DNA from 4 places in the Brevibacillus composti genome. Region 2 is predicted to be linked to each of the others. Evidence: riboswitches for the same ligand, from Rfam matches in the RefSeq annotation. Region 2 holds a riboswitch; each other region holds the start of a gene.
The links. Region 2 has a riboswitch for cyclic di-AMP ahead of JD108_RS18435 (C40 family peptidase). Riboswitches for the same ligand answer to the same signal wherever they lie in the genome.
Positions count from the first base shown of each region.

Region 1: it holds a riboswitch for cyclic di-AMP, as region 2 does, so the genes downstream of both, JD108_RS11995 (CAP domain-containing protein) here and JD108_RS18435 (C40 family peptidase) in region 2, are expected to answer to the same signal.
Region 3: it holds a riboswitch for cyclic di-AMP, as region 2 does, so the genes downstream of both, JD108_RS03585 (hypothetical protein) here and JD108_RS18435 (C40 family peptidase) in region 2, are expected to answer to the same signal.
Region 4: it holds a riboswitch for cyclic di-AMP, as region 2 does, so the genes downstream of both, JD108_RS03600 (hypothetical protein) here and JD108_RS18435 (C40 family peptidase) in region 2, are expected to answer to the same signal.

Region 1 is NZ_CP066308.1:2,329,464-2,337,172, forward strand. Features, by position in the region: gene JD108_RS11985 (phosphotransferase family protein) at 1-23, opposite strand, end outside; gene JD108_RS11990 (cold-shock protein) at 145-348, opposite strand; cyclic di-AMP (ydaO/yuaA leader) riboswitch at 709-868, shown strand; gene JD108_RS11995 (CAP domain-containing protein) at 876-1,625, shown strand; gene JD108_RS12000 (hypothetical protein) at 1,756-1,902, opposite strand; gene JD108_RS12005 (homoserine dehydrogenase) at 1,969-2,985, opposite strand; gene def (peptide deformylase) at 3,038-3,562, opposite strand; gene JD108_RS12015 (aminotransferase class I/II-fold pyridoxal phosphate-dependent enzyme) at 3,728-5,023, shown strand; gene JD108_RS12020 (DMT family transporter) at 5,097-5,696, opposite strand; partial or broken gene JD108_RS22690 (hypothetical protein) at 5,737-5,958, opposite strand; gene JD108_RS12025 (acyltransferase) at 5,870-7,063, opposite strand; gene JD108_RS12030 (DUF418 domain-containing protein) at 7,162-7,709, opposite strand, start outside.
Region 2 is NZ_CP066308.1:3,654,243-3,661,951, reverse strand. Features, by position in the region: gene JD108_RS18445 (sensor histidine kinase) at 1-123, opposite strand, end outside; gene JD108_RS18440 (response regulator transcription factor) at 124-843, opposite strand; partial or broken gene JD108_RS18435 (C40 family peptidase) at 1,191-1,721, opposite strand; cyclic di-AMP (ydaO/yuaA leader) riboswitch at 1,727-1,867, opposite strand; gene JD108_RS18430 (LiaF transmembrane domain-containing protein) at 2,185-2,595, shown strand; gene JD108_RS18425 (PspA/IM30 family protein) at 2,672-3,394, shown strand; gene JD108_RS18420 (class I SAM-dependent methyltransferase) at 3,457-4,032, shown strand; gene liaF (cell wall-active antibiotics response protein LiaF) at 4,048-4,887, shown strand; gene JD108_RS18410 (HAMP domain-containing sensor histidine kinase) at 4,901-6,034, shown strand; gene JD108_RS18405 (response regulator) at 6,031-6,660, shown strand; gene JD108_RS18400 (bis(5'-nucleosyl)-tetraphosphatase PrpE) at 6,747-7,574, shown strand; gene JD108_RS22445 (hypothetical protein) at 7,576-7,709, opposite strand, start outside.
Region 3 is NZ_CP066308.1:676,405-684,113, forward strand. Features, by position in the region: gene JD108_RS03550 (helix-turn-helix domain-containing protein) at 1-24, opposite strand, end outside; gene JD108_RS03555 (aspartyl-phosphate phosphatase Spo0E family protein) at 194-379, shown strand; gene JD108_RS03560 (hypothetical protein) at 409-765, shown strand; gene JD108_RS03565 (PrgI family protein) at 800-1,165, shown strand; gene JD108_RS03570 (VirB4-like conjugal transfer ATPase, CD1110 family) at 1,158-3,485, shown strand; gene JD108_RS03575 (aspartate kinase) at 3,687-4,940, opposite strand; gene JD108_RS03580 (Na-translocating system protein MpsC family protein) at 5,022-5,327, opposite strand; gene JD108_RS03585 (hypothetical protein) at 5,396-5,860, opposite strand; cyclic di-AMP (ydaO/yuaA leader) riboswitch at 5,974-6,132, opposite strand; gene JD108_RS03590 (response regulator) at 6,340-7,041, opposite strand; gene JD108_RS03595 (ATP-binding protein) at 7,028-7,709, opposite strand, start outside.
Region 4 is NZ_CP066308.1:684,521-692,229, reverse strand. Features, by position in the region: gene JD108_RS03625 (histidine kinase) at 1-1,262, opposite strand, end outside; gene kdpC (potassium-transporting ATPase subunit KdpC) at 1,350-1,958, opposite strand; gene kdpB (potassium-transporting ATPase subunit KdpB) at 1,991-4,021, opposite strand; gene kdpA (potassium-transporting ATPase subunit KdpA) at 4,035-5,717, opposite strand; gene JD108_RS22755 (potassium-transporting ATPase subunit F) at 5,750-5,827, opposite strand; gene JD108_RS03600 (hypothetical protein) at 5,989-6,396, opposite strand; cyclic di-AMP (ydaO/yuaA leader) riboswitch at 6,508-6,669, opposite strand; gene JD108_RS03595 (ATP-binding protein) at 7,230-7,709, shown strand, end outside.

The DNA of each region.
Region 1 (7,709 bases), 1.3 Mb from region 2:
CATGCGCTGATCTTCTCCTCCACAGGAACCCCCCTTCCCATCCAGCTTATGGAAGAACATTGTACCATAAAACGCTCAGGATGGTTTGGATCGATCAAAAAAGCAACTGTCTGGGTGACAGTTGCTTTTTGACACGGGGATTCTTTACAGCCTTACCACGTTCTCCGCTTGCGGACCACGGTTGCCTTGGACAATGGTAAACTGCACGCGCTGCCCTTCGTCAAGGGTTTTGAAACCTTCCCCTTGGATCGCGCTGTAGTGCACGAATACGTCTTCCCCGCCTTCCACTTGAATAAACCCGAAACCTTTTTCTGCATTAAACCATTTTACTGTGCCAATTGTTTCCATATCGGTAACCTACCTCCAACAGTTTTCCAACAGTATTATGTGCAAACCTGAAAAGCTTCATGTAAAAAGAAAAAAACACATGTCAGCAAGGAAAATGAAGAATAGCTTCCCTCTAACAGGTGCCTTCATTTTTATCTATTGCACAAGGTTTCGTCTATGCTGTATCCAAAACGACGAAAGCCCTACCTCTCTTCCATCCTTGCGGCTCCGAAGACCGCGCCAGTGTGAATCAGAGTTTCCACAGTTGTTATTCAAGTCTCTTCATCTTACTTGATTTGGCAACAGAATGCAAATCGAGGAGTCACCTTGGCAAGATTTACAGGTTTCTTTCTCTATCGACTCTTGTTATCCTAGTAGGGCCAAACAAACAAGCCGAAACTTCCCAAAAGCGGGAAGTGCGGGGGACATCTATTTTGCCGAGATGACTTGTCTCTGCATTGGGGTGAATCACCGAATGTGATGGGTTGTATCCTCAGCCCAAACCCGACAACTAACCTCGTAGGCGAAGAAAAGGAGACGATGAGAACATGAAACCATTTGGCAGATCTATCATCGCGATTGCTTTGGGATTGGCAGTTACCTCTGTATCGACATCAGCATTTGCTGCCACCTGCCCTGTGAAAATGGATCCAAGTCAAGGACAGTGGCTTCCATATGTACTGAATTCCCAATCTTTGAAACAGTTCCAAACATCGAACCAAGGATCCAACTGGAACTGGTCCTATCCGACTTACTTCCAATGGACGGGATATCCGGTACAACAGCCGGTTCAGCAACCGGTACAAAAACCGTTTCAAAAGCCGGTTCAAAAACCGGTGCAACAGCCTGTTCAACAACCGGTTCAGCAACCTGCCAAAGCACCGGTCCAACAACCTGCACCAGCGCAAGCAGGCAAATCTGCTGAAGCTTCCTCCCAGTTTGCCCGTGAGGTTGCCAATCTGGTAAACCAGGAGCGTGCCAAAGCAGGATTGGCGCCGCTTGCCTATGATGCGGCTCTGGAAAAAGTAGCGCTGGCAAAAGCGGCTGACATGGATCAAAACCATTATTTTGACCATAACAGCCCGACCTACGGCTCTCCTTTCGACATGATGAAGAGTTTTGGCGTCCAGTACATGACCGCCGGTGAAAATATCGCCATGGGTCAGCGCAGTCCGCAAGAAGTCATGCAGCAATGGATGAACAGTGACGGACACCGCAAAAACATTCTGAACCCGAACTTCACCAAGATCGGTGTAGGCTATCAGAATGGCTACTGGGTCCAAGAATTCACGGGATAATGAAACAGAATGAGGAAAAACCGAGTCGGCGGAATCGCAGCTCGGTTTTTTTGTATGGGCAGGGAAATTCTTTTCACCGCATAAAGAGAAAAAGCCGGACAGGCTTCCGGCTTTTCCCTGCTGCACGAACCTACTCCTGACATGGAGCGCAGTTGTTGTCCGCCTTGTCCTCGAACAAGGGAATCTTCGTGTCGTGCATCTCCTGTTTGGTCGCGTATGCTCCCACCTGTTGCAACTCAACGCTGACGTCTTTGTCTTTGTTTCGCTGTTTGTCCATGGGATGCCTCCTCGAGAGTCCGACCTGCAAGTAGTATTTGCACCCGCGAGGATGGTATGCGCCGATTTATCCGGACTGCTGCAGGAGATGCTCCAAGTCCTTCAGCGCAGCGGCTGCGGCCGCGACCGGATCGGATTTACCTCCGATGACGAGCAGCTCTCCCATCGTGTCCGTTTCCACCCGGACCGCCTTGGTCGTGCCCCGCACGTGGACAAATGGATGCGTCGGCTCCAACAGTCTCAGCTCAACCGCCGCCTCCACTCTTCCCTGCGCGGATTGCAGGCGGCCGACCAGCTTGGGAACAAGTCCGGCAGCTCTCCACGCGGCGAGCTGCTCGTGAGTCAGCTGCTCGATCCCTTCCCTCTTTACGTCCGACAGTCGGAGCGGGGCACCGAATGCCGCATTGGCGAGGATGGTCAGTTTGCAGGCCGTGTCCCATCCCTCCAGGTCAAAGCGGGGATCAGGCTCCGCGATCCCCATTTGCTGGGCCCGCTCGATCGCTTGCGTCAGCGACAGTCGCTCGTCCATCATGGCTGTGAGCACATAGTTGGCCGTTCCGGTAAATATCCCTTCCATCAAGGATATCTCGCAACCGGCCAAATTGTACGCCAGCAAATCAACGGTGGGGAGGGCAGCCGCTGTCGCTCCGCTCACCTTGAGCTGGACGCCGTTTTCGCGGGCGAGCGCGGACAGTCCGGGATAATCCGCGACCAGCGCTCCCTTGGAGATCGCGATCACATGCTTCCCTCCCCCCAGGGCTGCCCGCATCGCTTCGAGGGCATGCCCCCCTGTCTGGATATCGGAGGGGCCCGCTTCGATGAGCACGTGATACGCGCACGACTCTAGAAAATCGGCTCCAGTCCACTCCGGTCTTCCCGCTCCCGCATCGGCGGAAAACGCACGCAGCTGATCCAAAGTCAAACCGTCGGCGTCATACGAACCGGCTGCCGAGCGCAATGCCCCGACGATCCGCACGTCCGCTCCATACCTCTTCCGATACCGCTCCTGCCGCTCCAACAGCAACCTGCCTGCTTGCCTGCCGACGGTACCATAACCGGAGATGATGACATCCCATCTTTTCACAGTGTGTTCCTCCCTTTGGTAAACCTGGACATTCTTCAATACGTCTCTTGCGTCAGCGAATGATCGGGATACGCTGTGCGAGAATCGGGGCCGCATCGGCCGGCTTCAGTTTTTTCCCGCTGCGATTTGAGTACAGCTCGTTTACATAATCGATATAAAGGATGCCGTGGAGATGATCCACTTCATGCTGAATGCAGCGGGCCAAAAAACCTTCGGCTTCGATGATCTTCTCTTCTCCCGCACGGTCGAGCGTCCCTACCTTTACATACTGCGCCCGCTTCACCAATCCGACGACGCCCGGTATAGAAAGGCATGCTTCCGTGCCCTCTTCCTCACCCTCCTTTTCGAGAATGACGGGATTGATCAGTTCGATCAGACCGCTGCCGCAATCCATGACGACGAGCTGCTTCGGGATCCCGACCTGAATGGCAGAGAGACCGGCACGCCCCGGGGCTGCATAGATGGTATCCACCATATCATCGAGGAGTTTGTACACATGCTGGTTGATGATTTTTACCGGCTTTGATTTTTCCCGCAAGATCGGATCTCCAAGCTGTACGATGAACCGCTCTGCCATCCTCTTTCCCTCCCTCTCAAGCAACCTGTTAATCTCAACGTAACAAAGCGCTCTTTATTCGTCAAACGCTTTTCTGGAGAGCTGTTTTTTCATCGACAAAACCACTCATATACGCTATCTTAAATGGTAAAGATGAACCTGATGGAAACAGAGAGGGAGGAAACCATGCATCCACTGGCATCTCAGCTTAACGACACGCTCCAACGCGAAAATCGGCATTACTATGACATGCTGTCGGAATTGGGCCGACTGATTTACTTCCCCAAAGAAGGCATCCTCAGCCAATCCGCTGAGGCCAAGGCGAAGGCCGGCAAGTACAACGCCACCATCGGCATTGCCCTGGAAAATGGACAACCCATGCATTTGAAGTCCATTCAGGACACTCTCTCGGCATACGCCCCCAAGGATTTGTACGAATACGCTCCTCCTGCGGGCAAACCGGAATTGCGCGCAGCCTGGCGGAAAAAAATGCTGGAGGAACACGCCTCGCTGCAAAACAAAACCTTTGGCAATCCGATCGTTACCAATGCGCTGACGCATGGACTCAGCGTGGTCGCCGACCTGTTTGCGGGCCCTGGCGATGCGGTCATCATCCCGGACAAAAACTGGGAAAACTACGAACTCACCTTCTCCATTCGCCGCGGGGCCGAGATGGTGTACTACCCGCTTTACAATGAAGAGATGAAATTTAACGCGGCGGGGCTGCGCGACGCGATTCTGGCCCAAAAGGAAAAAGGCAAAGCGATCGTCGTGCTCAACTTCCCGAACAATCCCACCGGCTACACGCCAGGGGCGAAGGAAGCCCAGGAAATCATCGCAGCCTTGCGTGCCGGCGCAGAAGCTGGCATCAATATCGTCGCGGTAACGGATGATGCCTACTTCAGCCTGTTCTTTGAAGATTCGCTCACGGAATCTTTGTTCGGCGAACTGTGCAATCTGCATCCCCGCATCCTGCCGGTAAAAGTAGACGGCGCGACCAAGGAAGAATACGTCTGGGGCTTCCGCGTCGGATTCATCACCTACGGCGGCCCGAGCGATGCCGCACTGGCTGCGCTGGAACAGAAAACGATGGGCATTATCCGCGCCACGATTTCCAGCGGTCCGCATCCTTCCCAGACGTTTATCCTGCACGCGCTCAACTCGCCGAGCTTCCACCAGGAAAAGCAAGAAAAGTTTGAGATTATGAAACGGCGCGCCAATCGCGTGAAGGAGATCCTGGACAGCGGCAAATTTGACGACGTCTGGACCTACTATCCGTTCAACTCCGGCTATTTCATGTGTCTCAAGCTGAAGCATGTGGACGCGGAAGCCCTGCGGACGCATCTTCTGGAAAAGTACGGCGTCGGCACGATCGCGCTCGGCCAGACCGATTTGCGCATCGCCTTCTCCTGCATCGAAGAGGAAAATATCGAAGAACTGTTCTCCCTGATTCACCAGGGTGCGCTCGATCTTCAAGCATAAGCGCTCCACGAAAAAAAGCGTCATGGCCGATGCCACGACGCTTTTTTATATCCGCTCCGTCTGCAAGCTTCCTCTACGCACTGCTCTGTTCCGTATCGTTTGCCCGGGGCTGCTCGGCCGTGCCCCGTGTCCCGGCCACGATCGCTCCCAAGACGAACAGCATGCCGACTGCATGTGCCCAGGTAAAATCTTCGCCCAGAAATAAGACAGAGACCAGCGCAGCGCTAAGCGGCATAAATCCGGTAAACAAGCCGGCTGTGGAGGCCGTCACCTTGGCGACACCCAGATACCAGAGAAGGAAGGAAAATACGCTGGCCGTGAGGGCGTAATAGATCATCAACACCCAGACCTGGAGCGGCACGGCTGACAGGTTGGTTTTCATGAAATCGGAGATGGCAAAAGGTAAAAACAGGAAGAGGCTGATCACATTGATCGCCGCCGTCATTTGAAAAGGCGTAATCCGCCCGGACAGTTGCTTGGCAAAGATCGTAAAGAGGGCCTCCGATATCACTGCCAAAAATACGAGGAAATTCCCGAACATGGCACCTGCCTCGATCTGCCCCATCCCTCCGGCAAAGGTGATGAGCCCGATACCGGCGACAGACAGCAGAATCGACAGCCACTGATGCGAACGAATCCGTTCGCGCAAAAGGGAAATAGGAGAGCAGCGCAAAACAGGCGGGCACGGTGCTCGTGATAATCCCCGCTGACGCGGCGCTCGTCCATTGGACCCCGTACAGCATGCATATGCTGAACAGGAACACCCCGAAAAAAGCCTGCCAGAACAAGGTTTTCCCCTCTTGCCAGCCCCAGGAAGTTTTCCACTCGTTGCGCAGGGCCTTCGGCTCAAACAGCTTCTCTTTTCGCTTCCCTCTGCACGGCGGGCGCAGCGACGCTCTTCCCTTTCTCTGTTGCCCCGACGAGCCATGCGCCAAAAGGCAGTTTGGCCAAAAGGTAAGTCGCGCCGAACGATACCGCGGAGCAAAGCAGAAAGGCGACGACGCTTCCTCCAAGGCCGCTGGCAGTCCACTCCCATCGGTTCAGCAGCTTCATCACATAGGTCAAGGCCACCGCATGAATCAGGTAGGCCCCGTACGAGTAATGCCCCAGCTTCGTCAGCCATTTTTTCCACACGGACTTCGTATGGCTGAGCCAAACGGCGAGCAGGTAGATGATGAGCAGTTGGGCGACGGTGTAGAGAAACATCGAGGGCTTCAGCGAGGTGGCGACATTCAGGTTCACGCGCAGACCGCCCGAATATTTGATCAGCTCATAGCTGATGTAGGCAAACGTGCCTGCAAAGGCTGCCACGAGCAAAAGCCACCGGCGCTGCAAAAAGGCGCGAAACTGCGGGAGCGCCAATGCGACCATGCCCCCCATCAAAAAATAGAAAGAATAGTACAGGAAGTTGCGGTCGCGGTATTTAATCAGATAGGCATCGAGCCATGCCCCATCCAAACGGAAGGGATGCGCCGGCAAATACCGCGAGGAAAACCACATCAGGCCGCCGTAAGCAACAGCGGCGAGGCCCACTGCCGCCCACATGCCCAGCCGACTTGTCCGGAGGGCTTGTCTCGCCGAGCGAAACAGCCGCAGAATGACCGGATAGAGCAAATAAAATTGAAAAATCATGACCACAAACCACAAATGATAGGAAGCCGATCCGGTGAGCAGTTTTTTCCCGATCACAAGGAAAGTGTCCAGATTGATTCGGGTGATGTCATGATGCAGCACCATGTAGACCAGCGACCAGAAACCATAAGGGACGATGATTTCGGTAAACCGCTTCTGAATAAAGCGCGGATAGTGCAAGCGCTCATAGTAATTGTAGACGAGCACCAGCCCCGTGACGAAAACGAAGGCGGGCACGGCAAATTTCAGCAATTGAAACAGCATCCCAAAGAGAAAGGAGGTTTCCTCGCTGACTCCGGGCTTGCGGATATAGACGCCGATAACATGCTGGTAGACGACCGCCAAAAACGCGAACGACCGCACGTAATCCAGCTCAACAATACGCTCTTTACGGGCCATGTACGACATTCAAACCTTTCTCTTCTATAATTAAAGGCAACTCCCAGTCCTTTTTCATCCTACCTGCCCATCCAAATCAATCGCAAGGGGAAATATTGCCCATCCCTTCACCGCTTCAAGGGCTGCCATGCGCCATAGGTCAGGCAGCGCCACAGCCATTCGACGGGTCCGAACCGATAGCGGGCCAGCCACCAGCGGCTCCCCAAGGCTTGAAGCGGCAGGATCACCAGGCAAAACAGCAATCCGGCCCACAGCGGTGTTCGTCCGTACAGATGAAACAGGTCGATGATGGTCACGCAGAGCAGGGTTTGAGCTGCGTAATTGGTCAGCGCCATTCGCCCGACAGGCTCCAGAAAAGCGAGTCTTTCTCTCCCCTTTTCCTTTCTCATCAAGAGCAGGATCGACGTGATATAAAAGACGAAGAGCGCAAGTCCGCTCCACTGGACAAAGACGAGACGGGCCATCTCGCTCGAAGCAGGCAGGCTGATGATGTCAAAATGAACCAGCGGTATCATCGCCGAAAGCGGCATGCCGATGAGAAAGGAGACGCGCCAGTAGCGTCGAACAGCGGGGAGATGCTGTTCCGGTCGGTGAAACAGCCCGATCTTTGCCGCGTACAGTCCCAGCAAAAACAGCGGCAGCACGCTGAGCACTA
Region 2 (7,709 bases):
TTGATTGTGGCGGTCTGTTTTCAGCTGCACGACGATAATGTCCTCGAAGACGAATTTGAAGACGAGGATATTCAGCGCAATCAGTGCGAAAAACGAGAGAAACAGCTTGTTGCGAATGCTCATCTACACTTTCTCCCCGATGAATACGTAGCCCGTCCCCCATTGCGTTTTGATGTATTGGCGCTCGCCCTCCAGCTTTTCCCGCAGGTTCTTGATGTGTACCGTCACCGTATTGAGCGAGCCGTACCCATAGCCCCAGACGCGGTCGTAAATCTGTTCGCGCGTGAAGACGATGCCGGCGTTTTCCGCGAGAAAGGTAAGCAGTTGAAATTCCTTGGTGGACAGATCTACTTTCTCTTCGTTCACATAGACAGAGTAGGTTTCCTTGTGAATTTCCAGCCCTTTGAACTTCAGGACGGTAATGGCGGAATTGGACGTCTCCTTGTCGGAATGTTCCTCCGTATGTTTGCGGATGCGCTCATAGCGGCGCAGATGCGCACGGATGCGGGCAAGCAGCTCCTCCGTGTCAAACGGCTTGGTGATGTAGTCGTCGGCACCGATCTCAAACCCGACGACCTTGTCCACCGCTTTCCCCTTAGCGCTGAGGAACAGGATCGGCAGGTCGGATTCGCGGCGGATCTGCGAGCAGAGCTCGTAGCCGCTCATATTGGGCATCATGATATCGAGCAATATCAGATTCGGCTTCAGGCCCTGCTTCAGCAGCTGCAGTGCGTGTTCGCCGCTTTCCGAGGAGGTCACCTCATAGCCTTCATTGACCAGAATCTCTTCCAGCAGCTCTATGATTTCAAGATTGTCATCGACAAGCAAAACATGTTCCTTCACAGGTATTCCCCCAGTAATCTCAGATCTCCAGCAGGTTTCTTATCTCTATCCAATCATATCACGGTTTGCCGGACGAAGGGCATAGAATCCAACTCTTTCCATTCGTAATCTTGCAGGAAAATGGCGCTTTGCGGCGAATGGGCCTACCACTTCCTCTTGACACCAGGTACTAAATTGCGTCAGAAAAAGCCAGAGACCTAATGTCCCTGGCTTCATTCATGTAACGGATCTTACTTGACAGGCGCATCTGCCTGCGGTTCGGGAGTGGGTACGTCTGCTGCTTGGGCAGGTACCGCTGTCTGTTGCTCAGGTTGTGGCGCTTCTGCTTGAGCGGCTCCCGCCTGTGCCTGCTGCACGGGCTGTTCAGGTGTGGAAGCTGCTTGTACCGCTTTCTTGGCGGCCGGAGCGGCTGTCGGGATGGCATTTGCCTGGAGATGCACGGATGAAATCCGCTTCGCTCCGACAAAACGCTTGCTCCAGTAGTAGGGGTCGCTCAGCTTGGTGTTGACGACACCCCTGCCAGACTCCGAGTGCACAAACGTGTCATTTCCGATGTAGATGCCCACATGCGAGATGCTTCGCCCGTTCGTCTTGAAGAAAACGAGGTCGCCCGGCTGCAAGTCTTTGCGGCTTACAGGCTGGCCTACCTGGTATTGGGAAGCGGAGTTGTGAGGCAAGTCTACACCGAGCGCTTCAAATACATAGCGTGTAAAACCGGAGCAGTCAAAACCCTTTTTCGTGGTTCCGGAAGACTTGTAAGGGACACCGTAAAGGTCTTTGACGACAGTCATCAGGGGGGGGCCCTCCTGAGCATGTGCTGGGACGGTACCCATTGCAAGCAATCCGGCAATCAATAAAGAAACTACCGTCTTGCGCAAAAGAAACTGCTCCTCTCCTGAGCCTACGAGGTTAGCTGAAGGGTTCGGTTGAAAGGATTTCCCTAGACTGCCCGAGATGGCAGCCATTCACCCCAAAGTAAAGTGGGTCCCCCGTTTCCGCGAGCGGAATTCGGCTATTTATCGATGTTTTTTTACACGCACCTCCACATAGTTCACCATGACGCCGGTATTTCCTTTTTTTAGCCTTGTTTGTTCACAAATTTGTCACAAAATTTTGTCATACGCTGTAACGAACGCGACGAGGATGTTCGTCTACGCAGCTTGTCCAAAGGGGGACGGAAGCCCGTCCGGTCGAGGAAGGACACGGCATCCGTCCCGGGACGGAGACGAAAACCAACCGCACGCCCGTTATCCCGAATACCTTCTCCGTCTACAATGAGGTCATAAGGTTCACGCCATACCCGCAACACAACAATCAAGACGATTGGAGGGAAGGAATGATATGAACGAGCGGTCTGGCAAGGTGCTCTTGGGACTGGCTCTCCTGTTGACCGGAGGATTTGTGCTTTTGGATCTTCTGGGCATCGACGGCGGCCATTTCCTCGGTGTGCTGATCCCCGGGCTGATCATGTTATACGGAGCCCGCAAGGTCATCAAAGGTTCCGGTTCCCGCTTCTTTGGGATACTGGTCTTTCTGTTCGGGCTGTTAATGATGATCGGCAAGCTGCATCTGCTGTTCAACGTCATACTCGCGATTGGAGTGATTTACCTGGGCTATCGCCTGATCCGCCGCCGAGACAAGTCAGACGAACACATGCCGACACGATGGGAAAGACAGTGGGCGCAGCAGGTATTAAAGGAAGACGCTTTGGATCGGTGGGAACGCCAAACTACCCAGAAACAGCCGTATTGATCCGCGAGCAGCACCCTTCGCCAAAAAACTTGGCGTAACCAAGAATGCAAGTGATATGATAAGGAGGAACCTAACAATGGGTATCTTTAAAAGACTGCGTGATTTGACAGTAGCATCGGTGAATGACGTCCTGGATTCGATGGAAGATCCGGTAGTCATGCTGAATCAGTATATGAGAGATATGGAAGTGGAGATTGGTCAAGTAGAGGTGGCAGTAGCCAAACAGGTTGCTTTGGAGAAAAAATTCCGCCAACAATGGGAGGAAGCCGTGGCACTCGCGGAGAAGCGCGATCGTCAGGTGAAGCTCGCCCTCGTCGAAGGGGAGGACCTGCTCGCCCGCCGCGCTCTGGCCGACAAGAAGCAGTACGAGCTGCGCGCACAGGAATATGAGACACTGTACCAGACCGCTTCCGAGGCCGCCCAGCAGATGCGTGAAAAGCTGGCTGAGCTGAAAGAAGAATTCTATAAGATGAGAGCGAAGAAGTTCACGCTGATGGCCCGTGCACAGGTCGCCAAAACGCAAAAGCAAGTCAACCATGCGATCGTGGGCATCGGCACCCAGACAGCGGGCAAGGGCTTTCAGCGCATGGAGGAAAAAGTCCTGCGGATGGAAGCAGAGGCCAATCTGAGCGGCCAATGGCGGCAAACGACTGCCGGCCTGGAACAGTCTCTCGACGCGCTGGAAAAAAATGATCTGGACGAAGAATTGGCGCAAATCAAAGCTTCCCTGCAACAGAAAAAGGATGCACCTCCAGTGAAAGCAGAAGCGCCAAAACAGGAAGATAAACCTTCTGTGTAGAATAAATGTGGCAACCAGGCAGCCTGTGTAACAGGCTGCTTTTCCCCTAGGAGGTTCTATCCTTGGCAGACTTTATGGTCTTTTTACGAAGATTTTTTGCCGAACCGGGGCGCGTCGGGAGCATTATTCCGAGCTCGCGCTTTTTATGTGAACAGATGCTCCGCAGCGTCAACTGGGACCAGTCCGATGTGATCATCGAGCTCGGGCCGGGAACCGGCGTCTTTACGCAGAGCATCCTGCAAAAGAAACGGGCGGATGCCACCTATGTGGCGGTCGAACGAGATCCGCTGTTCCGCGATATGCTGATCCGCCGTTTTCCGGATATGACGATTTGGGATGAAGCCCTGAAAATAAATGAGTATCGGGAGAATGCCGGGATCGGAAAGGCAAATGCCATCATCTCCGGACTTCCGTTTGCCAATTTCCCGGAAGAATTGCGCACAGGCATCTTGGATCAGGTGCAATCCGCACTGGTTCCGGGTGGTTTGTTCATTACGTTTCAATATTCCCTGCAATTGAAAGCTGAGCTGCAACAGCGGTTTCAGCGGGTAGAGATTACATTTACGCCGTTGAATATTCCGCCAGCTTTTATTTATACATGCCGCACGGACGGTACGGGAAGCCGGCATGGGGCGTAGGAGAGGAGACCCTTTGTGAAATTGTCCCGCTTGCACAAAATGACGGCTGGTGTCCTGATCATTTTGACAGGTATTGGCCTTTTCCTTGACAGCTTGAATCTCATTCAATTTGGCCTGTTTGATCTGTGGCCGTTGGTGCTCGTGTATTTCGGCGTGCGATTGTGGGAAAATCACAAGCGTTTCCGGGGCGGCCTCCTGATTGCGCTCGGCACGGTGATTGCACTGGACATGTGGCTGCAGGTCAGTCTGTTTAAGCTGATCATTCCGATTTTGTTCATCTACTTCGGCTTCCGGCTGGTGCGTGGGCGCTCGGGTGAAAAAGACGAGCGGCCCGGCCTCCCGAATGACGATGAATTTTCGCACGCTCGCCCAGAGGGTGAGCCGCGCCACTGGCGAAAGAAAATGGAGCAACGCGCGTCCTTTGGTTCGGCGGATCACAGCCGGGAAAAGACATCGGCCTTTGGCACAGGCAGCATCTTGTCGCCAAAAGAGACGAGGAGCTCGTTGATCGGCGACTTTCATTTGACGTCCGGCCGGTTTGAGCTGAGCCAAATGCATATCTGGCACGGAATCGGCGGCGTCGTCATCGACCTGTCCCGGGCGATGCTGATCGAGGACGAAGCGTTTCTCGTGATCGACGGTTGGGTGGGGGACGTCACGATTTACGTTCCGGTAGACATGCCCGTCGCCGTATCCGCTGAGGTAAGCGTAGGGGATGTGGAAGTATTCGGGCACCGGCAAGGGGGCATCAGTCGCAGCGTGATGGTCCGCTCCGAACAGTACGAACACGGAACTCCAAAAATCCATGTACAGATATCGCTGCTCGTCGGCGATATCAAAGTCAAGTACATTTAGGGGTACGGACAAAATGCCGCGACAGCGATTGGCCAGTATCCAATGGCAGTATGTACGCTACGGCTTGCTGCTGGCTGTAGGCTCGGTGACAGCTGCGATGTTATCGGGTTTGTGCGTGTACCATCTGGTGGTGGAGGATCCTGTCATTACAGACTGGCTCGCCGCCTATCTTCATATTCATTTGCCTGCTTCCCTGGATTGGAAGGTGCTGATTTCCTTTTTTCTGCTTGCGCTGCTGGTAGCGGGGGTCATCGGTCTGATCGCCGGCTATATCTGGGGCAATTTGCTCAAAAAAAGGCTGCATGTGCTGTGGGAGGCTGCCACTCATCTGGGGCGGGGCATCCTGTCTTCGCGCGTCCCGGAGCTGGGCGTAGACGAGATCGGCGAGCTGGGCTGGCAGCTGAATCGATTGGCGGCCCAGTGGGAGGAGCAGGTGGCGTCCCTGCAGCGTCTCTCCAACCACAACGCCGCACTGGCGGAGCAATTGAAGCATACCGCAGTGACAGAGGAGCGGCAGCGGTTGGCCCGCGAGCTGCACGATGCCGTCAGCCAGCAATTGTTCGCGATTGCGATGACGACGGCGGCGATGAAGCGGCTGGTGGAAAAGAATCCGCAGCGGGCCGCCCAGCAAATCGAGCTGGTCGAGGAGATGGCCGCTGCCGCCCAGTCCGAGATGAGGGCGCTCTTGCTTCACCTGAGACCGGCCACTTTGCAGAACAAGACGCTGAAAGAGGCGATCCAGGACTTGCTGGAAGAGCTGACCCGCAAAAACGCGATGGACATCAGCTGGGAGATCGAGGATACGAGCAATCTGCCGAGCGGGATCGAAGACCATCTGTTTCGGATTTTGCAGGAATCCTTGTCCAATACGCTGCGCCACGCGCGGGCAAGCCAGATCCAGGTCAAACTGTTTACTTTGCAGGGACAAGTCCGAATGCGGATCGTGGACGACGGCGTCGGCTTTGACCCGGACGGCGAGAAATTGACGTCCTACGGTCTTCGCACCATGCGGGAGCGCGTAGCGGAGCTGGGAGGCTCTTTTGATATCTATTCGGCTGTGGGCAAAGGGACGCAGATTGAGGTGCGGGTCCCGATCATGCTGGATACGGACACGGAAACAGAAAGGGAAGAGGGAGAGCGGACATGATACGAGTGTTGCTGGTGGATGATCATGAAATGGTGCGGATGGGCCTGGCTGCCTATCTGTCGACCGAGGACGATATTGAGGTGGTAGCGGAAGCCTCCAGCGGAGAGGAAGGCGTGAAGCTGGCCGAGGAGCTGAAGCCGGACGTGGTGCTGATGGACCTCGTGATGGAGGGAATCGGCGGCGTCGAAGCGACCAGGCGTATCCGCGACAAGAACCTCTCATCCAAGGTCATCGTCCTCACCAGTTTTATTGACGATGAAAAAGTGTATCCCGTAATTGAAGCGGGAGCGTTTAGCTATTTGCTCAAAACCTCCCGCGCTTCCGAGATCGCCCGTGCCATCCGTTCGGCAGCAGCAGGGGAGCCGGTTCTGGAGTCCCGTGTCGCCGGCAAGATCATGGCCCGTTTCCGTCATGGACAGGAGGCCCAGCCACATGAGCAATTAACGCCGCGGGAGCTGGAGGTATTGAAGCTGATCGGCCAAGGCAAGTCCAACCAGGAAATCGCCGACGAGCTGATCATCGGCATCAAGACCGTCAAAACGCATGTGAGCAATATCCTGGCCAAGCTGGGGGTAGAGGACAGAACGCAGGCGGCCATTTACGTGCATACGCACAATCTGGATTAGCAGATAGACTCACCCGGAGGGGTGGGTTTTTTTGTGAGAAGCTGGTAAAAATAGAAAGTAGGAAAAAGCGGAAAGGAGTGCGGGCAATGAGGCATAAACCGCGTACACGCGCCAAGATCATGAACGGTGATCAGGGTGTCGATATCGTAGGCGATGTGCACGCCTGCTATGGCGAGTTTTTGGAACTCTTGCAGCGCCTGGGGTATGTGCGGTGCCATGATGGCACGTACCGTCATCCTGCGGGCCGAAAGCTCCTTTCCCTCGGAGACATAACGAGCCGTGGTCCCGATTCGATCCGGATGCTGCAATTTTTCGTGCGTCACGTGGCGGCCGGTTTGGCAGAGATGGTAGACAGCAACCACGGCTGGAAAATCGCGCGCTGGCTGGACGGACGCCCGGTTATGCTCGGGCATGGGGATGAAAAGGTGGCAGTGGAATTTCAAAAGTTCGAGCAGGAGAACGGAACCAGACGGGTCAAACAGTTGAAGGACCAGAGCAGGAGGCTGCTGTTTACCTCCCCTTCCCACATGATGATCCACTACCGGGACCAGCTCGCCGCAGTCGCCGTGCATGCGGGCATCCGCGACGATTACATCGGCAAGGAAACGCCGTCGATCCAGAGCTTTTGCCGCTATGGCGAAGTGGCGGGCACCGCAGCGGACGGCAGGCCGATCCGCAGGGACTGGGCGGCAGAGCGGACCCGGACAGAGCCTCTGATCGTCTGGGGACATGACCCTCGTCCACAACCGGAGCGAAAAAACGGTACGCTCAATATCGACCAGGGCTGCGTCTTCGGCGGGCTCTTGACCGCCTATCGCTTCCCGGAGGACGAGATCGTGAGCGTACCTGCGCAAGAAAATTATTCAGGGCTGGAAGAGACTCCGTTGACGCGGTATCGTGCGGAGTCGAGCTGATCTAGACGCGTTGTTCCGCGGAAAGCGGCTCCTCCTCAAGTGCGGCGGGTGCCGCCTCGTCGATCATGCTGGGCATGCCGGCGCCAGTTGCGCCCATGCCGCTCGTGCTTCCGATGCTGCCGCCTGAAGTCTCCC
Region 3 (7,709 bases), 1.5 Mb from region 2:
TGGCGGTTCTTTTCGATGTTTCATTTGTATGCACCTCACATTACAAGCAAAATTGTACGTGAGTGCATCATTGTTTTAATGCGAATATCGCATTAAAATGAAATAAACCGATTTTCGCAATAAAATGTAGAGATACTCTATCATTTAGACAGCCAGGAACGCCGATCTAATGAAGACGCTGGGAGGCCGACCGATGACACGTTTGCTTGGTCAATTGGAGGAGGAAAGAAGGAAGTTGAACGAACTCGGGAAAAAATCTCTTGATCAGGGAATTCCTCTGTTCGAGAATGAGGCGGTTCAGGCTCAAAGCCGGAAGGTGGACGAATGGATCGTCCAGTGGCTTCAAAGGAAGTCCGGACGAGAGCATCAGCTGCGCTAGATCGCATTCGCACAAGGAGGGGGATGTCAATGGAGTTTCCGTTATGGTTTCAAAATGCGATCCAGCGGCGGCTGGACCACGTTTCAGCTCGGATCGAACGCCATCCCGAGTTGCGCAGATGTCGCGATGAAGAGGGATCGGCTTTTCAAGCGATGTTTTCCGGCGTGGAGATGACGCAGTTGCCGGCGTTTATGGAATGGGAGGACAAACAACATTTCACAAGGGCATTAGAGAATGAACGCTTGTATTTACAGGGGATGAGAGACGGCGCTCAGCTTGTATTTGCGCTTTTGGCCGATCCCCTTCCATCCGGCGATGAGTTGTTGGCAAGATCGAAAAAGACAGAGCCAACAACGGTTAAATCGGAGGATGGGGCCGAGCTGTAGACCATAGCGAGCATCGTTAATGGGAGGACTTCAAATGGAAGTGAAAATCAACCGGGAAATCCGGGATTATACGGAAAGCTTATTCTTTGGACTGTCCTTGCGGCAGTTCTTTTTTTCTGTGCTGGCTGTCGGCGTGGCGATCGTCCTTTATTTTGGACTGCGCGGACGCTTTGGTTTGGAAACGCTCAGTTGGATGTGCATTATGGGGGCCGCGCCTTGCGCAGCCTTGGGTTTCATCAACTATCACGGCATGACGGCCGAGCAGTTGCTTTGGGCGTATGTGAAGTCGGAATTTCTGCTGCCAAGGCGATTCGTCTTCTATTCGACCAATATTTATGTTGAAGCGCTGAAAAAGAGCATGCAGTATCATGAGCAGGAAAGGATGAAGCGCCGTGATTAAAACGCTCAGACGCATCATCAAGCAGGACAAGGAACGATTTGTTATCCCGAAAGGCGTTCAGCAAGTCATCCCGATTCGCGCCCTTTGGCCGGACGGGATTTTTTTTGTCGGCAACAAGTTCTCCAAATCGTATCGGTTCGAGGACATCAACTACGCCGTAGCGTCCAGGGAAGACAAGGAAGCGATGTTTTTGTCTTATTCCGAGCTGCTCAATTCCCTTGACAGCGGAGCGACCACGAAGATCACGATCCATAACCGGCGTATGAATCGGACCGATTTTGAAAGCTCGATTCTGATTCCGCTTCGGCAAGACCATCTTGATGTGTACCGGCAAGAGTACAACGAGATGTTGCTCGCAAAGGCCATCGGCGCGAACGGAACGATTCAGGAAAAGTACGTTACCATTTCTGTCGCCAAGAAAAATGTGGAGGAAGCCCGCCAATACTTCGCGAGGGTCGGAACCGAATTGATGTCGCATTTTTCCCGTCTCGGTTCCAAATGTATCGAACTGGATGCAACCGACCGTCTGCGCATTTTCCATGATTTCTTTCGGATTGGCGAGGAAGCGGATTTTCGTTTCCATCTGTCCGAAACAATGCGCAAGGGGCATGATTTCAAGGATTACATTTGCCCGGATACGTTCGAGTTTGAAAAAGATCATTTTCGGATGGGCCACTTTTTTGGCCGCGTCATCTTTCTGCGGGAATACGCCAGCTATATTAAGGACAGCATGGTGTCCGAGCTTTGCGACCTGAACCGGAATTTGCTGCTGTCGCTGGATATCATCCCGATTCCGACCGACGAGGCCGTTCGTGAGGTGGAGAGCCGTTTGCTCGGCGTGGAGACAAACATTACCAACTGGCAGCGGCGACAAAACCGGAACAACAATTTTTCTGCCGTGGTCCCTTACGATATGGAGCAGCAACGCAAGGAGAGCAAAGAATTTCTGAACGACTTGACCACCCGCGACCAGCGGATGATGTTCGGCCTGCTGACGATGGTCCATATCGCGGACAGCAAGGAGCAGCTCGACAGCGATACGGAGGCGCTGCTCACAACCGCCCGCAAGCATTTGTGCCAGTTTTCCACGCTTACCTACCAGCAAATGGACGGTCTGAATACGGTGCTCCCCTACGGCTTGCGGAAGGTTCACGCTTTGCGGACGTTAACGACGGAAAGCACGGCTGTCTTTATTCCGTTTCGGGCGCAGGAAATCGTGCATCCGGGCGGCATTTACTACGGACAAAATGTGATCAGCAAAAACATGATTATTGCCAACCGCAAGCAACTGTTGAACGGAAACAGCTTTATCCTCGGCGTATCCGGTTCCGGCAAAAGCTTTACCGCGAAACGGGAAATCGTCAACCAGATGCTGGCCAGCGACGACGATATTATTTTGATCGACCCGGAACGGGAATACTCCGCACTGGTGAACGCATTGGGCGGCGAGACGATTCATATATCCGCCACTTCGCCCAACCATATCAATGCGATGGATATGAATCGTCAATATGGCGATGGAGCCAATCCGATCATTCTCAAATCGGAATTCGTCCTCTCGTTATGCGAGCAGTTGATTGGCGAATATCAACTGGGAGCGAAGGAAAAGTCGCTCATTGACCGCTGCACCGCCAGCGTGTACAGGAAGTATTTGCAGAGCAACTATAAGGGGCAGCCGCCGACGCTTCAGGACTTTCGCGCGGAGCTGCTCAAGCAATCGGAGCCGGAAGCGCAGGACATCGCGCTTGCGATTGAACTTTTTACTTCTGGCAGTTTGAATACGTTCGCCAAGCCGACCAATGTCAATGTCCATAACCGGCTCATCTGCTACGACATTCTCGACTTGGGCAAACAGCTCCTCCCGATTGGCATGCTTGTTGTTTTGGACAGCATCCTGAATCGGATTACACAAAATCGGGTTAAAGGCAAAAATACGTTTATCATTATTGACGAAATCTATCTTTTGTTTCAGCATGAATACAGCGCCAACTTTCTGTTCACGCTTTGGAAGCGCGTCCGAAAGTATGGCGCTTTTTGTACGGGAATTACGCAAAACGTGGATGATTTGCTGCAAAGCCATACGGCCCGGACTATGCTGGCGAACAGCGAATTTATCGTCATGCTGAATCAGGCCAGCACCGATCGGATGGAGCTTGCCGGGCTTCTCAATATTTCGGACCTGCAACTCTCCTATATTACCAATGTTGACGCCGGGAATGGATTGATGAAGGTAGGCAGTTCCCTTGTGCCGTTTACCGACAAGTTCCCGCGGAACACGAAACTGTATCGCCTGATGACGACGAAGCCTGGGGATCATTAACAAACAACAGTAAGCGATTGGTCTTAACCGAGAACAATCGCTTACTTTTTTAAATTGTTTTTCATTTTCCGGTTTAAACACTCTTGTAAAACTCACTGCCAATGGTGCTACTCTTTCTAAGTGGTTTAGGTTTTCGAATGTACCGCTAATTTCTAGTGTTAATTGAACTAAGATACAGCGTGTTTTTCCGTTGAGTAACATTCATTCATTACTTACGTCCGTTACAAAGACATATTCGTGCTCGTCGAGTCCAAACACGGTATGCAGGGATCGAATAACTTCATGGAGCCTTCTCCCTTCGATTACGCACGAAATTTTAATTTCAGACGTGCTGACCGTGTAAATGCTAACGCCGGTTTCGGCAATGGTATGAAACATCGTCGCTGCAAGACCAGGGGAACTGACATTTCCCGCCCCGACGATAGATACTTTCACCAAATCGGAGTGGGTTTCCAAGTTTTTGAAACCAACATCTGCCTGGATGTGATAAAGCACACTTTTTGCCTTCTCCAGATCGGCGAGGCTAACGGTAAAGGACAGGTCAGCCTTGCCATTCCTTATTCCGCCTTGAACGATAAGATCGACATCAATGTCGTCATTCGCAAGCGAATTAAAAACCGCAGCGAGTCGGCTTGGGTTTGTAGGCATATCCAATAAGCTTACATGCGCAATAGGCTTGTCGAACGCGATGCCACGAACCACGATTCCTTGTTCCATATCCGTTTCCTCCTTTACTTGCGTACCTTCATGGTTCGTAAAGCTGGATCGAACGACCAACTTCACTTTATTTTGTTTGGCACATTCCACCGCACGGGGGTGAAGAACCGCCGCTCCGAGATGAGCCATTTCCAACATTTCGTCGTAAGAGATTTCCTTCAGTTTTCTGGCCTGCTTGACGATGCGCGGATCGGTTGAATAAACACCGTCCACATCCGTGTATATTTCGCACAAATCTGCCCGGATCGCTGCTGCAAGCGCGACAGCCGTCGTGTCGGAGCCCCCGCGTCCAAGCGTCGTAATCTCGCCATTCTCTGTCACTCCTTGGAAACCGGCTATAATGACAATGCGCCCCTGATATAGCGCATTCATTATTCGATCTGCCTGAATGTCGATAATCCGTGCCTTCCCGTGGTTGGCTTCTGTACGAATGCCGGCTTGCCAGCCGGTTAAAGAGACCGCTTGTTCGCCCAGGGCGTGCAGCGCCATCGACAACAGGGCAACCGAAACTTGTTCTCCTGTACTGAGCAGCATGTCCATTTCACGCGCTGAAGGGGTTGCCTCCGCGATTTCTTTGGACAACTCGATCAAATCGTCCGTCGTATCTCCCATTGCGGAGACCACCACGACGCACTGATGGCCTTCCTGCCTTCGGTCCGCTATCCGACGCGCAACGCGCTTTATCCGTTTGGCGTCGCCTACGGAACTGCCGCCATATTTCATCACCAATAATGACAACATTATCTCTCCCGATTATGAATTCGAATACTGTTCCACTTAACTGACGGACAGGCCTTGGAATAAAACGTCTCTTCAAACCTAATCATGCATATACTTGTGCTCGATATCGCAATCCAGATGAATCAGCTCCATTTTTTCCCCGGTGCCGATGCAAATGTCGGATTGAATGGAAGTGACGCGGCAACCGACAATTGCAGCCACTTTAGGTTTCAACAGCGCTTGCAATCGGTCGCGATCCATTTCGACTATCGTCTGATGAATGCTTCTGCCGCGTATGGTATGGACAGAGATGGAATGCTCAATTGTTGGAGTTCCTTTGGCAATGATCACGATATGGTTTTTAATGACTCTTACTTCCACCTCCTGCGGATGTTCACCGATCATTGCAAGTAGGCCTCTTTCAGTTGATTTACAAGCTCCTGCACCATGCATTTCTCCTTTCCGTTACGAGATCAGAATGAGACGTAAGATTCGGCATGTTCCATGATATATTGTTGTTTTATCGGAAAATCACCGTGATGTGGCAAAAGAAAAGGGGTCTCGAGAGTGGATGACAAGTCCATCAACGCCGATTCGGCCAACTCTTTTCGAATCCTTCCCCAATTCTCTTCTTTACCCTGTAGCAATTGAAAGGCTTGGGCAATGTTAAGACCTTTCAGATTCATATATACGGATGCCCATCCGACGAGGTCGAACGGTTTTTTCGTATTAGGCAATCGGTATTCTCCCCAACCGCTAAACCCGTTGCCGGATAGTTTCAGATATCCGCACACGCTACCTTTTTCGTTTTCGAAAAATAAACGCCGGGTCAACTCTTGATCGAAGCGAAATACTTCGATGGAACGGATTCTCTCCTCATACCGAAAACCGGGCGATTCAAGACCCGGCAGTGGATCCGCTTCTTGCACGTGTAACATGCTTGCCACTCTCCCTAAATGTTTTTTTGGGTACGACAAAAAGCCCGAAGAGCAGAGAAACGAAGCTCTCGGGCAGTCTGTTGTCAGTCCATCAGACAAACGCAGCTCGGATACGGTTCTCTCTCAATGCGCTTACGAGGTTAGCTGTCGGGTTAGGGCTTGAGAGTACCCTTTCCAAGTGCCAAGCAGACAAGGAATTCACCCCGTGAAACCATTTAATGGCTTCTGTTGGTTCCCCCGTTTCCCCTTAGGGAATTCAGCGATTCAAATGAATTTGAAGTTGTTGATAGAGATCATACGCTTTTTGCAAGACAATGTAAAAGCCGAATCCAACGCCTATTTTTGATTTTTAGCCTTTTCTCGTGCGCGAAAACGGATGCATCGGACAAAAACTTACGGAGACGGCAATATTTCTACACGAAGGTCCCGTTCTTACGTTTTTGAACGGAGGATGGACGTAGCCGAGGTAAGCGACTCTGTTACTCCCTGGACAGGAAGCGATAGCCGATCCCCGGCTCCGTCAGAATGAACTTGGGCCGAGTCGAGTCTTCCTCGAGTTTTTTGCGTAGATGTCCGATGTACACCCGCAAATAATGGCTGTCGGTCTCATTGTGGTGGCTGCCCCATACTTGTTGGAGCAGCTGACGCTGCGTGACTACTTTCCCGGCGTTGGAGGCGAGAATTTTCAACAGATCGTATTCTGTTGGGGTCAACTTGATCCGTTCTCCCTTCAACTCCACGCTTCGCTGTGCCAGGTCGATGGTCAGCTCGCCGATCTGGAGGATGGGCTCATTCGACGATTTGGCTACGTGCCGCAGCGCAACACGCATTCGAGCGACGAGCTCTCCCATCCCGAACGGCTTGGTTACATAATCATCGGCGCCGCTGTCGAGCGCGACGATTTTATCTTCCTCCCTGTCTTTTGCCGTCAGCACAATGATCGGCGAATTTGACCATTCCCGGATGCGGCCGAGCACTTCCATGCCGGATATGCCCGGCAACCCGAGATCAAGTATGATCAAGTCCGGCAACATCAAGGATGCCTGTTGGAGGCCCTCCTCTCCTGTCGAGGCTTCGTAGATGGCATATTGATGGGCTTGCAGGGTTACCTTCAGAAGCTTTCGAATTTGGGGTTCATCATCGATGATCAAAATGCGAGCCCCATGTTCATTCATGGTCATGATTCGTGGTTCCCCTTTCTTCAGCTGCTGCAAGCAAGTCGTCTTGCTTGTTTAAGGGAAGGGTTATCGTTACAATGGTCCCTCGCGGTTCCTTCGGCTGCGCCGATATCGTTCCTTCATGAAGCTCGACGATTCCTTTGCATATGGCAAGTCCCAATCCCGTACCGGTTATTTGCTTCGCAGCGGTTGAACGGTAAAACTTTTCGAATATCCGATCGTATTCGTCCTCGTTCAGTCCAATCCCCGTATCGGAGACCGAGATGACAACGCCTGCTTCCCCGGTTTTCACTGACAGGACGATTTCACTATAATCCGGACTGTATTTGATCGCATTGCTCACGACATTGACCAACATTTGCTCTAGCAATACTTCGTCACCCAGGACCATAATGGGCCCGTCATCCGGCAACTCGGTGCGCAGCTTTCGATGTTGTTGAAAGTCTTTGACCTGAGATAACGTGACGCCGATCAAGTCCTCCACATCGCACCAGTTTTTCCTGAGGCGCAGCATCCCGCTCTCCAGCTGCACCATGCTGAGCAGATTCGTCACTAGGCGATTCATACGAAGGGCGTCGTCACGAATCGTGACAAGAAGCTCCATTCGATCCTCTGCAGAGAAAATATGCCCGCCCTCGATCAGACCGGTTGCCGAGCCGATGATGGTTGCC
Region 4 (7,709 bases), 1.5 Mb from region 2:
CCGATGAGCACCTTGAATCGTCCTCTCCGGATTTCCCCTATTTTTCGCTCCACTTCCTGATCGCTTAGCCTGCGGTAGCGATCATCCGACCGACCTTCCGTCAGCATTTTGGTCGGCAGTATCCGCTCTCCTTCCTTTTCAGCACGATCCGCAACGAAGTAGATATCCGTATGTCTCGATTTTTTAAGGATGCCGTTTGTAATCGATCCCCGCCACAGCTCCTGCCAGCGATTTAGCTTGGAATGGCCGAGTACAATTCTCGTTACCTGATGCAAGGTTGCGTAACGAGCCAACATGCCGGGAAGCTTCCGTCTACTTGCCAAGGTGAGTTCTTCGAATTTAGCTCCTATTTTATCGGCCAATTTCAAGAGGGAACGCTTAAATGCAGTTGCTTCGCGAGACAGCATTTTTTTCGGATGGACAAATGTGACGATCATCAAATCTCCACCCAAGCGTTTGGCAATTTGTTGGCCGCGGCGGACATGAATGGATCCGTTCCAATGGTATTGCGCCGAGACGAGAATGCGTTCCGCTACTCCGGAAGGCCCGGTTAAACCTTGCTCCATGCGGTATTTTTCGTGGGAATCGTTCACATCTTCCGCCACTAGCCGCAAAGCCAGCTCCCGTAATTTTCCGATGTTGCTTCGCTCAAACAACATGGGCGAGGAGTCACCGTTGACATGCCCCTCCTCCAGCCGTTTCAGTATCGTTTCCGGCGATACGTCGATCAATTGGACTTCATCCGCCATCTCCAATGTGTTTGCCGGGACGGTTTCCTCCACCACGACACCGGTCCATTTTCTCGCCAGTTCCGTCGCGCCGTCGAGTTCGTACACGTTGACGGTTGTGATTACGCTGATGCCATGATTCAGCAAAAATTGGATGTCATCCAGACGTGTCGGAAACTGTGCTCCTTCCCGATTGCGATGGGCAAGCCCGTCAACTAATACCACTTCCGGATTGCGTTTGACCAGCGCCTCGAGGTTCAAGTCCTTACGCTCCATTCCATCCTTGATCCAGTGAATGCTGGGTACACGTTCCAAGTCTCCGAGTTGCTCCACCGTTTCCGGCCGCTGTCTTGTCGAAACCGCACAAATGACGACATCGATTCCCTGCTGCTTCAAATGCTGACCTTCCTGAAGCATGTGGTACGTTTTACCCGAACCGCTGACCGCGCCGATATAGATTTTGAGCCGACCACGGTGCAGCTTGGAAATGGAGTACAGGATTTCTTCCGGCGTCTTCCTGCGAAAACTTCCCACTCTTGTTCCCCCCTTGCGCAAGCTCTTTACTAAAATGCGATAACCCCGCCTATTTGGCCATAGGCAGGGCTCGCAGATGATATTTAACTATTTCATAAGTTCGCGCAGCGCGATGTTCAATTTCAACACATTGACTCTTGGATCCCCGAAAATCCCCAAATCCCGTCCTTCGGTATGTTCTTGTACCAGTTTCTCGAGCTCGCTCGAAGACAAACCGGTCAACTTGCTGATACGCGGAATTTGCACGTTGGCGGATTCTGGCGTAATATGGGGATCCAGCCCTGAACCGGAGTTCGTGATCAAGGCAATCGGCAATTGGCTAACAGGAACGTCCGGATTGTTTGCCTTCCACGCTTCAACGGATTCCTCCGTCCTTTTCAGCAAGTCCGGGTTCGATGGCCCGTAATTGTTGGAACCGGAGGCTTCCGCTTTGTATTCAATGCTGGAGACCCGGCCTTGAAAATATTTTGGATCGGTAAAGTTTTGCCCGATTAATTCGGAACCGATGATTTCTCCGCTGCTGCTTTTGATCAAACTGCCGTTAGCCTGATCTGACATCAAAAGTTGCGCGATGCCGGTGCAAACGAGCGGATACACAATTCCGCATAGCAATATGAACAACAAACTGAGCCGAATCATGGAAAACAAGTAAGATCCGCGGGAAAGTCCCTGAAAATGCTGCTCTGAATGATTCATTCCATTTCAATCCTCTCTGTATTCCGTTTCAACTACACCCATAAGTGAACGACCATGTCGATCAATTTAATCCCGACGAACGGCGCGATGACACCGCCCAATCCATAAATAAGCAGGTTCCGGCTGAGCAATTGGGCGGAACTCATCGGTTTGTAGGCAACGCCCTTCATGGCCAACGGAATAAGCAACGGGATAATGATCGCATTAAACACAAGCGCCGACAAAATGGCCGACATTGGTGATCCGAGTCCCATTACATTCAATACGTTCATTTCCGGAATCGCCTGCATGAACATGGCCGGGATAATGGCAAAATATTTGGCGATGTCGTTCGCCACGCTGAAGGTGGTCAGAGCGCCGCGCGTCATTAGCAGTTGCTTGCCGATCGCTACGACTTCAATGATCTTCGACGGATCGGAGTCAAGATCGACCATGTTGGCCGCTTCCTTGGCTGCCGTCGTGCCGCTGTTCATCGCAAGTCCTACATCCGCCTGCGCGAGTGCCGGGGCATCGTTCGTTCCATCTCCGGTCATGGCTACCAGCTTACCGGCCGCCTGTTCCCGCTTGATCACGGCAATTTTGTCTTCCGGCTTGCTCTCGGCGATAAAGTCATCCACCCCGGCCTCTCGTGCGATTGTCGCTGCTGTCAACGGGTTGTCTCCTGTACACATGATCGTTTTGATTCCCATCTTTCGCAACTGATCGAAACGCTCCCGCATGCCGGGCTTCACCGTATCCTTCAAATAAATGAGTCCGTAAATTCGATTGTCGACGGCAACGGCGAGCGGCGTTCCGCCCTCCGATGCGATCGCGTTCCCTTTTTGTTCCAAATCGGTGGGAATAACCCCTCCTTGTGCACTGACCCAAGCCTTGACTGCGTCAACCGCGCCTTTGCGAACTTTTCGTCCATTCGGCAAATCGATACCGCTCATGCGAGTTTCCGCTTTAAATTCTATGAATTCCGCACCTTCAGCCGCATTCGTTGGATACGTATACCCTTCTTTTTTCATGAGTTCGAGTACGGATCGGCCTTCGGGTGTTTCATCCTTCACTGAACTGACGGCTGCCCATTCGGCTACCGTCTCTACGGTCGTATCCCCAACCGCGATGAACTCGCTGGCCATCCGGTTCCCAAACGTGATTGTACCTGTTTTGTCCAAAATCATCGTATCGATGTCGCCTGCCGCTTCCACCGCTTTCCCTGACATGGCCAGTACATTGAAACGGGTTACTCGGTCCATCCCGGCAATACCGATTGCGGATAATAAACCGCCGATCGTTGTTGGAATGAGACATACCAGCAGCGAAATCAGAACGGGAATCTCCAATTTGATTCCAAGATAATCGGCCATCGGCGCCAATGTCACCACAACGATCAGGAAAATCAGGGTCAGGCTGACAAGCAGGGTATTCAGCGCGATTTCGTTTGGCGTTTTTTGTCTCTTTGCGCCTTCGACTAATGCGATCATCCGATCGATGAACGATTCGCCAGGGTCGCTTGTAATCCGTACGGTTATCCGGTCGCTAACGACCCGCGTGCCGCCGGTTACCGAACTGAAATCGCCGCCTGCTTCTTTGATGACAGGAGCGGATTCGCCGGTAATGGCTGACTCGTCCACGGAAGCGAGCCCATCAATGACCTCCCCGTCACCCGGAATCATCTCCCCTTGCGAGACAATTACAACATCGCCTTTGCGCAGTTCCGTGGACGGAATCACCTTCACACTGTTGCCGATTACTTTATTGGCCATGATTTCTTTTTTCGTCTTCTTGAGAGTGTCGGCCTGCGCTTTTCCTCTGCCCTCAGCCAATGCCTCGGCGAAGTTGGCGAACAGCACGGTAAATAGCAAAATTAGAAAAACCGCCAGATTAAATCCAACTCGTCCTTCGGTACCGAAGTAGCCCGGAAACAACGTCATTAACAACACGACGAACGTTCCTGCTTCGACGACAAACATGACCGGATTTTTCATCATGACAACCGGATTTAATTTGATAAAGCTGTCCAAGATCGCCTTTTTTACGATCTCGGCGGACAACATGTTTTTTTGTTTCGTATTCATGATCTCACCTCTTCTATTTCAGGAGCGTCAAATGCTCTGCGATCGGACCCAGAACAAGGGCGGGCAAAAAGGTCAAAGCTCCGATAATCAGTACGGTACCGACGAGAATACCCGCAAATAATTTGGTGTCCGTGCGGAACGTTCCGATCGTTTCAGGCACCCATTGTTTCGCCGCCAGGGAACCGGCTACGCCGAGCAGTGCCACAATAGAAATGTAACGTCCGAACAGCATGACAAGTCCCGTAGAAACGTTCCAGAACGTCGTATTGTCGCCCAAACCTTCGAAGCCGGAACCGTTGTTCGCGGCGGAAGACGTATATTCATACAGTACCTGCGAGATGCCATGGAAGCCGGGATTGCTGATGGCCCCTTTCCCCAAATCCGTCAAAAAGGCGATTGCCGAGGGCGCCAAAATAATAAGCGGGTGAGCTAAAATAGCGATGGCGACTAGTTTCATTTCCCGGGCTTCGATTTTGCGCCCCATGAATTCCGGCGTACGGCCAACCATTAGTCCGCAAAGGAAGACGCCCAATATCGCATACATAAGCATGTTGACCAGCCCGACGCCGTCACCGCCGAATACACAGTTCAGCATCATTTGCGAAAGCGGCACCAGACCACCCAGCGGCGTCAAGGTATCATGCATATTATTGACCGTACCTGTTGTCGCCGCGGTCGTAACCGTTGTAAACAAGGCCGACTGCGCTATCCCGAACCGGACTTCCTTACCTTCCATGCTTCCTTGCGAAGCGTCGATTCCGAGCGCATTCAGTGCCGGGTTCCCCCGCAGTTCCGACGTGTACACAACCGAGAGGAAGGCGACAAACAAGATAAGCATCGCGCTGAAGATCACCCAGCCTTGTTTTTGATTTCGCGCGAATCTGCCGAATGTATACGTCAATGCGGCCGGAATACACCACATCGACAGCATTTCAATCACGTTCGTGAGCGGACTCGGATTTTCAAACGGATGCGATGAATTGACACCGAAAAATCCGCCCCCATTCGTTCCCAGGTGCTTGATCGATACGAGGGAAGCCACCGGACCGATTGCAATTAGCTGTGTCTCGCCTTCAATCGTTGTCGCTTGAACGGTCGGACTAAGCGTTTGCGGCACCTTTAAAGCCACCAGCGCCAGCGTCACGATGATCGCCATCGGGATAAGCAAACGGGTGTGCGCTTTGACAAAATCGGTGAAGAAGTTGCCGAGCGTTTTCCCTTTGCTTGTCAAACCGCGAATGAACGCGATCGCTACGACGATGCCGGATGCCGCTGATGTAAACATCATCATCATAATAACAGCCATTTGCGAGAAATAGGACAATCCTGTTTCGCCGCTGTAATGCTGCAAGTTCGTATTCGTCATGAAGCTGATGACCGTATTGAAAGAAAGCGTTGACTCCATGTTATCGATGCCGTTCGGGTTGATCGGCAGCCATTTCTGGATGCGTAAAATCAAATAACTGACCGCCACCAAAATAACGTTGGTCAATATCAAGCTGAGCGTGTATCGTTTCCAGCTCATTTCAGCGCGGTTTTTCAAACCGGTCAGTCCGTAGATCAACCTTTCAATCGGTCCGAATATTTTGTCGGTCCGGTTGGGTTCATTGGAAAATACATGAAAGATGTATGCCCCCAAAGGTTTGACCAAAAAAACTAAAATCACAATGACCGCTACCAGTTGCAAAATGGCCATTTCATGCCCTCCTCAAACATATACAGATCATATTAAAATTTTTCGGGATTCACCAAAGCAAAAACGAGATATAAAAAAATCAAAACCGTAAAAACAGCAACTATTATCATGAGCGTTCTCCCCCCGATTCACCTGCAACTCGTCCGCACCAAGCTAAAAATAAGCAAAACAATCCATATACGCCACCTAGTGTTAAAATCATTGCGATATCCATCATGAATGATCATCCCTCCCTTCAAGCATGTACCCGGTACGTTTGCCTGATATGGATTCAGCTTTCGTTATCAAGCAGAAACGAAACATCATCGCTGCGGGTGTAAATGACATAGCTAGCGCCAAGTCCTTTGTAGATGAGTCTTGCATTGTTGCTGCCGGTGATGATATAGATCGGCTTGCCTGTCCAGGATCGGCAGATCTGAATGTATCGGCAAATCAAGGGCAAACTTGACTCAAACAAGTACACCTTCCCTACCGGTAACTCTGGAATGAGCCAGGTTTCCCGGTCTACAGTATCGACCATTAAGATGTGCTTGACGCCCAAATGTGTCAATCTCGACTTCTCTGTTTCATGATTGGTAATCGCTGCATAAGTTATTCCTTTGATTCGCAACGCTTTAATAAACTGCTCCCCGGTTTTGTTGGGCGCAGAGACGAGTACAAACTCATCTTGAGCTTCCATAGCCAATCTCCTCCATCCTGGTACAGGCAACAAAAAAGAAGCTTTCGGAAGAGGAACTCTTCGTCAGCTTCTTAGGCACGAAAAAACACCGTGTCTAATCACGACAATTGTTGCCTCTCTTAAAGACGCTTACGAGGTTAGCTGTCGGATTCGGGCGTAAGAGTCGCCCTACGCCGGATTTACCGGCGATTCACCCCATGAAGCCGACAAGACCGGCTTCGATTGGTTCCCCCGCTCCTTCGTGTTAATTGAAGAATTCAGCGATTGAAACGATGATTATCATGTTCACGAAACACCACAGAGGCATAAGCACTGTGGTCGAAACTTACGATCACAAGCTTCATCATCCTCTCTCTACAAGGGCCACACTTTTGAAAAGAGCTGCTTCCGCATTTACGAGTTTTGCTTATGGATTCGGGCGGTGAGAGTCGCCCTGCCCCTGCTTAAGCTTCGTATAAGCGGGGGAATTCATCCCTTACGGATCCGGTTGACTTGCTCTCACACAAGCACTGATCCGTAGTTGGTTCCCTCTTGTTCCTGAGTCACAATTAAGCAACTGTAAATGAAAAACAATTCAATTCATGGACGTATGTTACTCCGAGACAAAAAAACTGTAAAGTGAAGCATATTGTATATCCGCTTAAAAAGAGTGCTTTATGTTTGGGAATTCATGACCCTGGCAGAAGATCTTCATTTTTCTCGTATTTACTCATTATTTTGAGGTTTTTCAATCATTTTTACGAAATTTTTACGCCCAGTACCGGTTTATTTTACTCTTTTTTTACAGTAACCTAGAGAGGAGAGACACAAAAAAGAGCAGGATGTGTTTTGCTATGCATAAATGGAATGCGGTATGGATTTCGTTGCGATCGTACGTAAGCACGACTTTGCTGATCGCTCTCATGACCATGGTATTAAAACCGTTTGGTCTTGCTTTTGACTTGGTCAATATTGCTCTTATCTATTTACTCCCGGTTCTTTTCAATGCCGTCTTCGGGGGACTGCGTCCTGCTTTCTACGCGGCGATCCTGGGTGTCTTAGCCTTTGATTTCTTCTTCGTGCCTCCTGTACTGAGCTTTACCGTATCAGACTTGCGCTATCTGGTTTCATTTGGCGTCTATTTGGCGGTGGCAGCATTAACGGCCAGCCTAGCGGCCAAGCTGAAGCAGCAGGTCCTCTTTTCCAAGCAAAGGGAAGCTCACACAGCTGCGTTGTACGCGCTTAGCAAGCAGATGAGCGCGATCGCGGACATCCATTCCATGCTGGACAATTTTTCCCGACAAGTTTCGCAGACCCTTGACACAGAAATCGCG